DNA from 3 places in the Kosakonia radicincitans DSM 16656 genome. Region 1 is predicted to be linked to each of the others. Evidence: predicted binding sites of a transcription regulator. Region 1 holds the regulator's gene; each other region holds the start of a gene.
What was found. The regulator PurR, encoded in region 1, represses purine synthesis genes. The targets are predictions, from matches to a motif close to CANGCAAACGTTTGCNTG.

Region 1 (4,811 bases):
GCCTTCGTGGCGAAGAATTTCGCCGCATAAAACAAAGGAGGGGCATTGCCCCTCCTCTTTTTACTCGACTGCCGCACAGGCTCGTTCCGGCCGGGAGCGCCCGGAAAACAGCACCACCATCAGCCCAAGCCCCGCAATAATCGCCCCCATCACCGGGACAAAATCATATCCCAGGCCGCCGGAGATCACCGCGCCGCCCGCAGCCGCACCGAGTGCGTTACCGAGGTTAAAGGCACCAATGTTCACTGAAGAAGAGAGTCCTGGCGCTTCATGTGCGACGCGCATTACACGCATTTGCAGCGGCGGAACCACAGCAAAGGTCGCTGCGCCCCAGACCACCATGCTGATAGCCGCGCCTACTTCGCTGCGGGCCAGGAACGGAATAGCCAGCATGATGGCAATCAGCAGGATAAGAAAACCTTTCAGCGTACCGGTTACCGAACGATCCGCCAGTTTGCCGCCAAGGTAGTTGCCAATCGAGAAACCGACGCCAATCAGCACCAACATCCCGGTAACAAACACCGGCGTAGCATCAGTAATGGTGCGCAGCACCGGCGAAATATAGGTATAAAGCGTGAACATCGCGCCCGCGCCGAGCACCGTCGTCAGCAGTGCCGACAGCACCTGTGGACGAACCAGCACGGACAACTCTTTGCGTACATCCGGACGTTCGCCCGTTCCGCCGCCAGGCAGTGAAAAGTAGAGGCTCAGCATGGCAACCAGACCCAGCACGGCGGTCGCCATAAACGACATGCGCCAGCCGATGGTTTCACCCAGCCAGGTTGCAGCAGGCACACCGCCAATATTGGCGATAGTCAGCCCCATAAACATGGTGGCGACGGCGCTGGCTTGTTTCTCTTTTGCCACCACGCTTGCGGCAACAACCGATCCCAGACCAAAGAAGGCGCCGTGGTTGAGGCTGGTAACGATGCGCGCCAGCATTAAGGTGGTGTAGTCCGGCGCGATTGCCGACAGCACATTACCCAGCGTAAAGATCGCCATCAGGAAGATCAGCGCGTTACGTCTGCCACGGTGCGACAGCAGCAGCGTCATCAGCGGCGCCCCCACCATCACGCCAATCGCATAAGCGCTAATCAACATCCCCGCCGCCGGAATGGAAACATCGACGCCACGGGCAATAACGGGCAGCAATCCCATCGGGGAGAACTCCGTTGTACCTATCCCAAAGGCGCCAATCGCCAGGGCAAGCAGAGGGAAATTTACTTTCATCGTTTGACTCCGAAAAAGCCGTGTCGGTTGGAGACACTGTCGCAGAAGTCAAAAGTATGACAGCAATCACAAAAAACAGAAGTTAGCAGAATGACAAAAGATTATTGCAGAAGTGATAACAATGGCGGGGAAAGCCGAGGGAGAAGGCTCTCCCTCGTGCCAGATCAATGCAGCGCGGCGGTCAGCCCACCGAAAACAATCAGGCTCAGAACAATGACGGTAGTGACCAAAGAATACTTCAGATCGGTGCTCATCAATTTTTCTCCATTTTCATTTCCCCACAAAAAGTGAGTTTGCGCATTTTTGCACAAATAATCATAAAAATCTTGCAGGAATTAGGAGGAGATATGTTTTAGCGCTTCCCCTTTTGCTCAAGATAAGACAAAATTCGACGCTAAATTTATTAGCGTACCGGCCATTGACTCCCCTCCTGACGTTTAGTGTCTTTTTCCCGGCGTACCGCACTCACTTTGCTGGGGTTCAGGGTGATGGAAGGCAAACGTTTACCTTAAGTATTATCAGGAGCTTATGATATGGTCTGGAGTGATTTCTGATGGCAACGATTAAAGACGTCGCGAAACGAGCAAACGTTTCCACTACAACCGTATCACATGTAATTAACAAAACGCGCTTCGTCGCTGAAGAGACTCGCAATGCCGTATGGGCGGCGATTAAAGAGTTACATTACTCCCCCAGCGCTGTGGCACGTAGCCTGAAGGTCAATCACACCAAATCGATCGGTTTACTGGCCACAAGCAGCGAAGCCGCCTATTTTGCCGAGATCATCGAAGCCGTAGAGAAAAAATGCTTCCAGAAAGGCTACACCTTGATCCTCGGCAACGCCTGGAACAGCCTTGAGAAACAGCGCGCCTACCTGTCGATGATGGCGCAAAAACGTGTCGATGGCCTGCTGGTGATGTGCTCCGAATACCCGGAGTCGCTGCTGAGCATGCTGGAAGAGTACCGTAATATCCCAATGGTGGTGATGGACTGGGGCGAGGCGAAAGCCGATTTTACCGATTCGGTCATTGATAATGCTTTTGAAGGCGGCTATATGGCTGGCCGCTATCTGATTGAGCGCGGACATCGCGATATCGGCGTCATTCCAGGCCCGCTGGAGCGCAACACCGGCGCAGGCCGCCTCGCCGGTTTTATGAAAGCGATGGAAGAGGCGATCATTACCGTACCGGAAAACTGGATCGTGCAGGGCGACTTTGAACCGGAATCGGGTTACCGGGCGATGCAGCAAATCCTCAACCAGTCCCACCGCCCTACTGCCGTGTTCTGCGGCGGCGATATTATGGCGATGGGTGCGCTCTGCGCGGCGGATGAGATGGGGCTGCGCGTTCCCCAGGATATTTCGCTGATCGGCTATGACAATGTGCGTAATTCCCGCTACTTTACGCCCGCACTGACCACCATCCATCAGCCGAAAGATTCGCTGGGCGAAACGGCGTTTACCATGTTGCTCGATCGTATCGTCAACAAGCGCGAAGAGTCGCAGTCCATTGAAGTCCATCCGCGTCTGATCGAGCGTCGTTCGGTGGCGGATGGTCCGTTCCGCGACTACCGCCGTTAATCACGCCCTGCGGGGGCCGCTACTCCGGCTCCCGCAACCATTCGCTGTTCAGCGTCTCACTGTCCCCCAGATACTCCAGCAGCCAGTTCAACGCCGGTGATGCGTCATTTTGTTGCCATGTCAGGCAGCAGGCCGCATCCGGAAACGGGTTCTCCAGTTCCAGCGCCACCCAGTCGCCGCTGTCCAGCCGCGGACGCGCGAAATGCGCGGGCACCATCCCCACACACAGCCCGGCAGAAAGGCAGGCTTCTGAAGCGGACCAGTCCGGCACGATTACCCGCTTCTGGTTATCCAGCAGCCAGGTAATACGTTTTGGCAACGAGCGCGACGTATCTTCCTGGATCAACGAAGGCCAGTTGCGCAACGTTTCATCGCTTAGCGGGCCGGGCATTGATGCCAGCGGATGGCGGCTGGAGACCACGCATTTCCAGCTCAGCATGCCCATATCACGAAACGCGTACCGTCCACCGACCGGGATCGCCTGGGTCGCGCCAATCGCCACCTCAACGCGGCCATCTGCCAGCGCATCCCAGACACCGTTGAACACCTCCTGGTAAACCTGTAACTCGACATCGTTAAAATGTCGGTAGAAATCGACGATCAGTTGCCGTGTTCGTGCCGGTTTCACAATGTTATCCACGGCAATCGCCAGTTGGCCGCGCCAGCCGTTGGCGATCTGTTGGCACTGCTGGCGGGTGATCTGCATTTTTTTGATAACAGATCGCCCCTCTTTTAAAAACCAGCTTCCGGCGGGCGTTAACTCCACATCCCGATGACGGCGTTCAAATAACGGAACTGCCAGCCACTCTTCGAGTTGGCGCACCGTATAGCTCACCGCTGAAGGTACGCGGTGCAGCTCCTGGGCGGCACCGCTGAAACTGCCGTTGCGCGCAACAGCATCAACCACTTCGAGTGAATATTCTGACCACATAATCTGCCTGCAAAAATTTTGAAACCACTGCGCAAATATTAGCGTTTCACAAGCAGGAAAGCACTCCTTACACTCGACAGCCCTGAAGAAGCAACAAGATGAGAACTCAAATGCAACCTGGAAAAGGATTTTTAGTCTGGCTCGCGGGATTAAGCGTGCTGGGCTTTTTAGCCACCGATATGTACCTGCCCGCGTTTAGCGCGATACAACAAGATTTGCAAACCTCCCCGGCCATCGTCAGCGCCACGCTGAGTTTGTTTCTGGCAGGCTTTGCTGTCGCACAACTGGTATGGGGCCCCTTGTCGGATCGCTATGGCCGCAGACCTATTTTGTTGAGCGGGCTGACTATTTTCGCACTTGGCTGTCTGGGAACATTGTGGGTACGGGACGCCAGCCTGTTACTTGCGCTGCGTTTCGTACAGGCAATCGGCGTTTGCGCCGCTACGGTTAGCTGGCAGGCGCTGGTCACTGACCACTATCCGGCACACCGCGTTAACCGTATCTTCGCGACCATTATGCCGCTGGTGGGCCTGACGCCTGCGCTGGCCCCCCTGCTGGGTGCCTGGATGCTGGCGCACTTCTCCTGGCAGGCGATTTTTGCCACTCTGCTGGCAATAACTCTGGTGCTGATGGTGCCTGCCTGGCGGTTGAAAGCGCCCGCCCAGCCTGCTGCGCTGCATGAACAGCCGCTGACCTTTTACGATCTGCTGCGCAATAAAGCATATCGCGGCAATGTCATCATCTACGCTGCCTGCTCGGCCAGTTTTTTTGCCTGGCTGACCGGTTCGCCGTTCATTTTGCACGAAATGGGTTATGGTCCGTCAGTAATTGGTCTGAGTTACGTACCGCAGACCATTGCCTTCCTGATTGGCGGTTATGGTTGCCGCGCTGCCTTGCAAAAATGGCAGGGTTCGCGCCTGCTTCCGTGGCTGCTGAGCGCCTTTGGATTAAGCGTGATTGCCACCTGGATTGTGGGTTTGCTGCCGCAGACATCACTGACCGCACTGCTGATCCCGTTCTGTTTTATGGCAATGGCCAACGGCGCCATCTATCCTGTTGTGGTAGCACAGG
Region 2 (4,811 bases), 920 kb from region 1:
CTGGACCGTGATTGCGTGGTGGTTGTTCGTCACCAAGGGCCAAAAGCGAACGGCATGCCAGAATTACATAAACTCATGCCGCCACTTGGTGTATTATTGGACCGCCGTTTCAAAATTGCATTAGTTACCGATGGACGGCTGTCAGGCGCATCAGGTAAAGTGCCGTCGGCGATCCACGTTACACCAGAAGCATACGATGGCGGATTGCTGGCGAAAGTGCGTGATGGCGATATTATCCGGGTAAACGGGCAGACAGGCGAGTTAACGCTGCTGGTTGATGACAACGAACTTGCCGCACGTCAGCCGCATATTCCTGACCTGAGCGCGATGCGCGTGGGCACAGGCCGCGAATTGTTCGGCGCGCTGCGGGAGAAACTCTCCGGTGCGGAGCAGGGCGCAACCTGTATCACTTTTTAAGACGATAAGATTTAGTTCTGGCGAGAGAAAAACTCTGATGAAAAACTGGAAAACGAGTGCAGAAGCAATTCTGAAAACAGGTCCGGTAGTGCCGGTGATTGTAGTGAACAAACTGGAACACGCTGTGCCGATGGCAAAAGCGCTGGTTGCTGGTGGCGTTCGCGTACTGGAAGTCACCCTGCGTACGGCTTGTGCAATTGATGCTATCCGCGCTATCGCAAAAGAAGTGCCCGACGCAATTATCGGTGCCGGTACGGTACTGAACCCGCAGCAACTGGCGGAAGTCACCGCTGCTGGCGCGCAGTTCGCTATCAGCCCGGGTCTGACCGAGCCGCTGCTGAAAGCCGCGACCGAAGGTACTATCCCGCTGATCCCGGGCATCAGCACCGTTTCTGAGTTGATGCTGGGCATGGACTACGGTCTGAAAGAGTTCAAATTCTTCCCGGCGGAAGCAAACGGCGGCACTAAAGCGTTGCAGGCGATTGCGGGTCCGTTCTCTCAGGTTCGTTTCTGCCCGACTGGCGGGATCTCCCCGGCTAACTACCGTGATTACCTGGCGCTGAAAAGCGTACTGTGCATCGGCGGTTCCTGGCTGGTGCCGGCAGATGCGCTGGAAGCGGGTGATTACGATCGCATCACCAAACTGGCGCGCGAAGCGGTAGAAGGCGCGAAACAGTAATCTCGCGGGCGGGTGTTTACCCGCCTTGTGCAGAAAAGCCCGGAAAGCGATGAGCGCCTCCGGGCTTTTTTTAGCCTTTAACCTGAACTGCCGCGGCGGCGGCAACTGCGCGCTCTACGGCCGTTTCGACATTTTCTGCCACAGCCAGCGCAACGCCCATGCGGCGGGAGCCGTCGATTTCAGGTTTTCCAAAAAGACGCAGTTGCACACCGGCTGCGAGCGCATTTTGCACGTTATCGAAGGTCACATTCTGGCTGCGCAGGCGCGGCAGGATCACTGCCGAAGCAGCCGGGCCGTACTGGCGGATGTCGCCAATCGGTAAACCGAGGAAAGCACGGACATGCAACGCGAACTCCGAGAGATCCTGTGAAATCAGCGTCACCATCCCGGTATCATGCGGGCGAGGAGAGACCTCGCTGAAAATCACTTCATCGCCGCAAACGAACAGCTCAACGCCAAACAGCCCATAGCCGCCCAGCGCCAGTACGACTTTGCTGGCAATCGCCTGCGCGCGTTCCAGCGCCAGCGGCGACATCTGCTGCGGCTGCCAGGATTCGCGATAATCACCCTCTTCCTGGCGGTGGCCGACCGGCGCGCAAAAATGGACGCCATCAGCGGCGCTGATGGTCAGAAGCGTGATTTCAAAATCAAAGTTGACCACGCCCTCGACAATCACCCGCCCGGCACCCGCACGACCGCCCTGTTGGGCGTATTCCCAGGCTTTCGTCAGTTGCTCTGCGCTTTTAATAAAGCTCTGGCCTTTACCGGAGGAGCTCATCACCGGTTTTACGATACAGGGCAAACCTATCTCAGCGACGGCATCGCGAAAAGCCGCTTCACTGTCGGCAAAGCGGTAGCTGGATGTCGGTAACTGCAACTCTTCCGCCGCCAGGCGACGAATGCCTTCACGGTTCATGGTCAACTTTGTGGCACGGGCGCAGGGCACCACATGCTGGCCTTGCGCTTCCAGTTCCAGCAGCGTGTCGGTGGCGATAGCTTCGATTTCTGGCACGATAAAATGCGGTTTTTCTTGCGCGACCAGCGCCTTCAGCGCATCACCATCAAGCATATTGATCACATGTGAACGGTGCGCCACATGCATGGCGGGCGCATCGGCGTAGCGATCAACCGCGATCACTTCAATGCCCAGTCGTTGACATTCAATGGCCACTTCCTTACCCAGTTCGCCAGAGCCGAGTAACATCACGCGAGTAGCTGCAGGGCGCAGCGCAGTACCTAAAAGAGTCATAGCATCTTACCGTTGGGGAAAAAAACTGGGCGCAGTATAAACGAAAACGTTTGCGTCTGTCTTTTATCCCTTGCGATGCTTTTTTCATCGCGCTACTATACTGTATAAATACACAGTTGAATGAGGCTGCATCATGGCGGTAGAAGTTAAATACGTAGTCATTCGTGAAGGTGAGGAAAAAATGTCTTTTGCCAGCAAAAAGGAAGCTGATGCTTACGATAAAATGCTCGATCTGGCGGAAGTGCTGGGCGACTGGTTAGGTACCGGCCCGGTAGCGCTGGAAGATGAGATGCGCGATCAAATGGCGCTGTGGCTTGCCGAACAGAAAGATGCGCTGAGCGGTATTCTGAAATCCGGCAAATTGCCAGGTGCTGAAGCGGAAGAACCTGCTGCAGCGGCTACTTCTGATGATGCTGAACCGACAGACGCAGTGGATATTAAAAGCGCGCAGAAGCGCGCGAAAGTCGCCTGATCTTGCGCTGCCAGCAATTTGTACCATGCTTTTGACTGGACAAGTAAGTACCAGGAGATAAGCATGAAAATAGCAGGAGTTTTTACAGGTCTGCTTTTGCTGGCAGGCAGTACCATGGCGCACGCTACAACGGATAAATCGGTAAAGTTTCCTTCTTGTGAAGGTCTTGATGCCGATGGGATCGCGGCCAGCGTTAAGCGTGACTATCTGCAAAATCGCATTGTGCGCTGGGCTGACGATCAGAAAAAACTGGGGCAGGCCGATCCGGTTGCCTGGGTGAATCCGAAAGAGATCGTCGGCAAGCGTGATAAATGGACGGTACCGCTCACGGTTCGCGGTAAAAATATGGATATTCACTACCGCGTGGCCGTCGATTGCAAAGCGGGTACGGCAGAGTACCAGCCACAGCCGTAACGCAATAATTTTCTCATCTTTTGCCGCTACAGACACTTCCTGACATCCCCCTCGCTTACTCTGGGCAACCACACATAGATAAGCGAGGGCATTATGAGCTGGTTGAATCAAATACAGTCGTTGCTGGGTTCGAAAGATAATGCGGATCCCTCATCTTCAGGCGAGCAGAGGTTACATAACCTGCTGGCGCCGGGCGCTCTGGGTGGCCTTGCCGGGCTGCTCGTTGCCAGTAAATCCTCACGTAAGTTTCTTGCTAAATACGGTACCAGCGCACTGCTGGTTGGCGGCGGCGCGGTCGCCGGTACGGTGCTGTGGAATAAATACAAAGACCGTATCCGTAACGCGCATCAGGGTGAGCCGCAATACGGTCAGCAGCAATCTCCGCTGGATGTGCGCACGGAGCGGCTGATCCTGGCCTTGGTTTTTGCGGCGAAAAGCGATGGTCATATCGACGACAAAGAACGAGCCGCTATCGAGCAGCAACTTCGTGAAGCCGGGGTGGAAGAGCAGGGGCGGCAGTTGGTTGCGCAGGCAATTGAACAACCGCTGGATCCCGCACGCCTGGCGCAGGGCGTACAGAATGAAGAAGAGGCGCTGGAACTCTGGTATCTCAGCTGTGCCGTTATCGATATCGATCACTTTATGGAACGCAGCTATCTGAATGCATTGGGAGATGCGTTACAGATCCCGCAGGCAGTTCGTGAGGAGATAGAAGAGGATATAAAGCAGCAAAAACTTACCGCTTGATTCTGATTACAGTGTGGTTTCGCTTGCATCACGCGCGGGTTTTGCCAACCTTACAAGTGTGTTAAACAAAAAAGAACAATACTATGCCGCCGAAAGCAAAACTGATCCCACACGCAATCACCACGCATGGCGATACGCGCGTTGATAACTATTACTGGCTGCGGGACGATACCCGCTCGCAGCCAGAGGTGCTTGACTATCTGCGTCAGGAAAATGATTACGGCCGCAAAATGATGTCGTCACAACAGGCGTTACAGGATGAGGTGCTGCAGGAGATCATCTCACGCATACCGCAACGTGAAGTTTCCGCGCCCTATGTCAGAAATGGTTATCGCTATCGGCACATTTACGAACCGGGTAATGAGTATGCAATCTACCAGCGTCAGTCGGTACTGAGCGCCGAGTGGGATGAGTGGACGGTGCTGCTGGATGCCAACCAGCGCGCATCACACAGCGAATTCTATACGCTCGGCGGCCTGGAAGTTTCGCCAGACAATGCCATCATGGCGATAGCCGAAGACTTTTTATCGCGCCGCCAGTATGGTTTGCGTTTTCGTAACCTTGAAACCGGCAACTGGTACCCGGAAGTGCTGGATAACGTCTCACCGGATTTTGTCTGGGTTAATGACTCCGAAACGCTCTACTATGTGCGCAAGCATGCAACCACGCTGTTACCTTATCAGGTGTGGCGCCACACCGTCGGAGAACCGGCGCAGCAGGATGAACTGGTGTACGAAGAGCAGGATGAGACCTTCTATGTCGGTTTGGGCAAAACGACCTCGCAGCACTACATCACAATCCACCTTTCCAGCGCTACCACCAGCGAAGTGCTG
Region 3 (4,811 bases), 1.8 Mb from region 1:
GCCGCGCACGCCGGTGGGCGAGGTGGCCTGCGAATCCCAGTGCGACTCCTGGTAAGAAATGGCCGCCAGCAACCGCCAGTCGATCTCCTGCGCGTATTTTTCAAAGATCGGCTGAAGATCGGGCAATACGCTGTCCACTGCGCGCAGGAAAGTGCGCGTATCCACATAGTCAAAATCGTCGCCGTGGCCGAGGTATTTCTCTTCCAGCCGGGCGAGCGTGCCGTCTTCATTCATATTGTTGAAGAAGTCGAGCATCGCCGCTGACAGCGTATTATCGTCGTCACGCTTGCTGAACCAGGTCACCGGCTGTTCATCGGTGATATCCAGCGCGACGGCCAGTTCCGGATGAACGCGCTGGAACAGGCTGATTGCCACTGAATCGGCCACGGTATAACTCAGTTTGCCCTCGACAACCTGTTCTAACAGCGCTGTCGTGCCCAGTTTTTCGTCCACTTTCCAGCTTAAATCCGGGTACTTTTTCTCTTTAAGTTCGCGCAGATCATCCAGCGCAACGTGGCCGGGGGCGATGGTTAATTGATCGGCGGTGATCGATTGCAGAGAGCGCGGACGATAGCTGCCTACCCGATAAACCAGTTGCTGCGAAACCGAGTAGTAGACCGGACCGGTCTGGTAGTTCTTGATTCGTTCGCTGTTATAGACAAGGCCAGCAGCAAGCATATCGGCGTCATCATTATCGAGATCGTCGAAAAGCTGGCTGATGTTCTGCCGTACGGTCACTTTCAGTTTGACGCCGAGGTAATCGGCAAAATGCTGTGCCAGATCGTAATCCAGCCCGGAGGTTTTCCCGTCAATGACGGCATAGCTCAGCGGACTGGAAAGCGTACTGATGCGCAATTCCCCGCGTGCTTTGATCGCCGCGATGCGATTGTCGGCTTTACCGAACCAGGGAATGGAAGGCCACAGGGCCGCTGCCAGCAGCAGGGTGACAATGCCGATGAGCAGATAATTAATCTTAAATTTTTTCAATTAGTTAATTCTCTGCGCAGTGCTTTGCTTCAGAATATTTTTTACCGTGGTAACAACAGGGTTTGTCGGTGATTGAGCGGCATTTTGCGCAACAAAACGCCAGTTGGCAACTAATTAGAGCAGTCGGCGACAGCTATTGTTAAAAAATCAGACGTGGTTTATTTCGACGCAAACGGTTTCGTCGCCGCGCACTATTCTCTATAATGACGCCCGTTTTCCCCCTGGTGCACACTTAAAGCGTCCCTGACGCTTCGAAGACGAGAGACTTATGATGGAAATTCTGCGTGGTTCGCCTGCATTGTCCGCTTTCCGTATCAACAAACTGCTGGCGCGTTTTCAGGCGGCCAACCTCCCGGTCAGTAATATTTATGCCGAGTATGCCCACTTTGCCGATCTGAATGAGAGCCTTACTGACGAAGAGTACGCACGGCTCCAGCGCCTGCTGAAATACGGCCCGAGCCTTGGCAGCCATACGCCGACCGGAAAATTACTGCTCGTCACGCCTCGTCCTGGCACCATCTCTCCCTGGTCTTCCAAAGCGACCGATATCGCCCACAACTGCGGACTGAATAAAATCAATCGCCTTGAGCGCGGCGTGGCGTATTACGTTGACGCGGCGGGTCTGAGCGATGCCCAGTGGAATGAGGTCGCCGCCGAACTGCATGACCGCATGATGGAGAGTGTGTTCACCTCGCAGGCGGACGCTGCGCGTCTGTTTGAGCACCATCAACCGGCACCGGTGCAGAGCGTTGATCTGCTTGGCGAAGGCCGCCAGGCGCTGATCGACGCGAACCTGCGTCTTGGCCTGGCGCTGGCGGAAGACGAAATCGATTATCTGCAGGATGCGTTCACCCGTCTGGGGCGTAACCCGAACGACATCGAGCTCTATATGTTTGCCCAGGCGAACTCCGAGCACTGCCGCCACAAAATTTTCAACGCCGACTGGGTGATTGATGGCAAGCAGCAGCCGAAGTCGCTGTTCAAAATGATTAAAAACACCTTCGAGCAAACGCCGGACTTCGTGCTGTCAGCCTACAAAGACAACGCGGCGGTCATGGAAGGTTCGGAAGTGGGGCGCTTCTTCGCCGATCGCGGGGAAGGCCGTTACGATTTCCATCAGGAACCGGCACATATCCTGATGAAAGTGGAAACCCATAACCACCCGACGGCGATTTCACCGTGGCCAGGGGCGGCGACCGGTTCCGGCGGCGAAATCCGCGATGAAGGTGCGACCGGTCGCGGCGCGAAACCGAAAGCCGGGCTGGTGGGCTTCTCCGTTTCCAATCTGCGCATCCCGGGCTTTGAACAGCCGTGGGAAGAGGATTTTGGTAAGCCAGAGCGTATCGTTACTGCGCTGGATATTATGACCGACGGCCCGCTGGGCGGCGCAGCGTTCAATAACGAATTTGGTCGTCCGGCGCTGAATGGTTACTTCCGTACCTATGAAGAGAAAGTAAACAGCCACAACGGCGAAGAGCTGCGCGGCTACCACAAACCGATCATGCTGGCGGGCGGGATCGGTAACATCCGCGCGGATCACGTACAGAAAGGCGAGATCACCGTTGGCGCGAAACTGATCGTGCTGGGTGGCCCGGCGATGAACATCGGTCTCGGCGGCGGCGCGGCGTCTTCTATGGCCTCCGGCCAGTCTGATGCGGATCTCGATTTTGCTTCCGTACAGCGTGACAACCCGGAGATGGAGCGTCGTTGCCAGGAAGTGATCGACCGCTGCTGGCAGCTGGGCGATGCCAACCCGATCCTCTTTATTCACGACGTGGGCGCGGGCGGTCTGTCGAACGCCATGCCGGAGCTGGTGAGCGATGGCGGACGCGGCGGTCGTTTCGAGCTGCGTGATATCCTCAGTGATGAGCCGGGCATGAGCCCGCTGGAAATCTGGTGTAACGAATCGCAGGAGCGCTATGTGCTGGCAGTTGCCGCCGATCAACTGGCGCTGTTTGACGAGCTTTGCCGCCGCGAACGCGCGCCGTACGCGGTAATCGGTGAAGCCACCGAAGCGCAGCACCTGACGCTGAATGACAAGCACTTTAACAACCAGCCGATCGACATGCCGCTGGATGTGCTGCTGGGTAAAACGCCGAAAATGACGCGTGACGTAGAAACCCGTCAGGCGACCGGCGATGCCTTCAATACGCAAAGCATCTCTGTGGCTGATGCGGTAAACCGCGTGCTGCATCTGCCGACCGTGGCGGAAAAAACCTTCCTCGTCACCATTGGCGACCGTACGGTGACCGGTATGGTTTCCCGCGATCAGATGGTTGGCCCGTGGCAGGTGCCGGTCGCTAACTGCGCGGTCACCACCGCCAGTCTTGACAGCTACTACGGCGAAGCGATGGCGCTGGGCGAACGTGCGCCGGTTGCGCTACTCGACTTTGCTGCTTCCGCTCGCCTGGCGGTGGGTGAAGCATTAACCAATATTGCGGCGACGCAGATTGGCGATATTAAACGTATCAAACTCTCCGCCAACTGGATGGCGGCAGCCGGTCACCCGGGTGAAGACGCGGGCCTGTATGCGGCGGTAAAAGCCGTTGGTGAAGAGCTTTGCCCGGCGCTGGGGCTGACCATTCCGGTGGGTAAAGACTCCATGTCGATGAAAACCCGCTGGCAGGAAGGCAGCGAGCAGCGCGAGATGACCTCGCCGTTGTCGCTGGTGATCACTGCCTTTGCCCGCGTGGAAGACGTGCGCCACACGGTGACGCCGCAGCTTTCAACGGAAGATAACGCCTTGCTGCTGATCGATCTCGGCAACGGCAACAACGCGCTGGGCGCGACGGCGCTGGCGCAGGTTTACCGTCAACTGGGCGACAAACCTGCGGATGTGCGTAACGTTGAGCAATTAAAAGGCTTCTATGATGCGATTCAGGCGCTGGTGGCCGATCGGAAACTGCTGGCTTATCACGACCGTTCCGATGGCGGTTTGCTGGTCACGCTGGCTGAAATGGCCTTTACCGGCCACTGCGGCGTGAATGCTGACATTGCGGCGCTGGGCAGCGATCGTCTGGCGGCGCTGTTTAACGAAGAGCTGGGCGCGGTGATTCAGGTACGTGCCGCCGATCGTGAGGCGGTGGAAAGCGTACTGTCGGCCTACGGTCTGGGTGACAATGTTCATTATCTCGGCCGCGCCGTTTCCGGTGACCGCTTTGTTATCGAGGCGAACGGCCAGCCGGTGTTCAGCGAAAGCCGAACCACGCTGCGTATGTGGTGGGCAGAAACCACCTGGCAGATGCAGCGCCTGCGCGACAACCCGGAATGTGCGGATCAGGAGCATGACGCGAAAGCGAATGACGCCGATCCGGGCCTGAACGTAAAACTGTCGTTCGATATCAATGCCGATATCGCTGCGCCGTTTATTGCCACCGGCGCGCGTCCGAAAGTGGCGGTGCTGCGTGAGCAGGGCGTTAACTCCCATGTGGAGATGGCGGCCGCTTTCCACCGTGCCGGGTTTGATGCTATCGACGTGCATATGAGCGATCTGCTGGCCGGGCGCAGTGGACTGGAAAACTTCCACGCGCTGGTAGCGTGCGGTGGCTTCTCTTACGGTGACGTATTGGGCGCGGGCGAAGGCTGGGCGAAGTCGATTCTGTTCAACGACCGCGTACGCGATGAGTTTGAAACCTTCTTCCATCGTCCACAGACGCTGGCGCTGGGCGTATGTAACGGATGCCAGATGATGTCTAACCTGCGTGAGCTGATCCCGGGTAGCGAACTGTGGCCGCGCTTTGTGCGTAACCACTCCGATCGCTTTGAAGCGCGCTTCAGCCTGGTTGAAGTGACGCAAAGCCCGTCGCTGCTGCTGGCTGGCATGG

Region 2: the regulator PurR is predicted to act here: its motif matches at 2,385-2,402, upstream of purT (formate-dependent phosphoribosylglycinamide formyltransferase).
Region 3: the regulator PurR is predicted to act here: its motif matches at 1,153-1,170, upstream of purL (phosphoribosylformylglycinamidine synthase).

Annotation. Positions count from the first base shown of each region.
Region 1 covers NZ_CP018016.1:3,123,407-3,128,217, forward strand. Annotated here, with positions in the region: gene sodB (superoxide dismutase [Fe]) at 1-30, shown strand, start outside; gene Y71_RS14930 (MFS transporter) at 61-1,230, opposite strand; gene cydH (cytochrome bd-I oxidase subunit CydH) at 1,395-1,484, opposite strand; gene purR (HTH-type transcriptional repressor PurR) at 1,784-2,809, shown strand; gene punR (DNA-binding transcriptional activator PunR) at 2,829-3,740, opposite strand; gene punC (purine nucleoside transporter PunC) at 3,851-4,811, shown strand, end outside.
Region 2 covers NZ_CP018016.1:2,201,858-2,206,668, forward strand. Annotated here, with positions in the region: gene edd (phosphogluconate dehydratase) at 1-417, shown strand, start outside; gene kdgA (bifunctional 4-hydroxy-2-oxoglutarate aldolase/2-dehydro-3-deoxy-phosphogluconate aldolase) at 455-1,096, shown strand; gene purT (formate-dependent phosphoribosylglycinamide formyltransferase) at 1,167-2,345, opposite strand; gene Y71_RS10790 (YebG family protein) at 2,479-2,817, shown strand; gene yebF (protein YebF) at 2,881-3,231, shown strand; gene Y71_RS10800 (tellurite resistance TerB family protein) at 3,322-3,978, shown strand; gene ptrB (oligopeptidase B) at 4,062-4,811, shown strand, end outside.
Region 3 covers NZ_CP018016.1:1,366,101-1,370,911, forward strand. Annotated here, with positions in the region: gene mltF (membrane-bound lytic murein transglycosylase MltF) at 1-987, opposite strand, end outside; gene purL (phosphoribosylformylglycinamidine synthase) at 1,256-4,811, shown strand, end outside.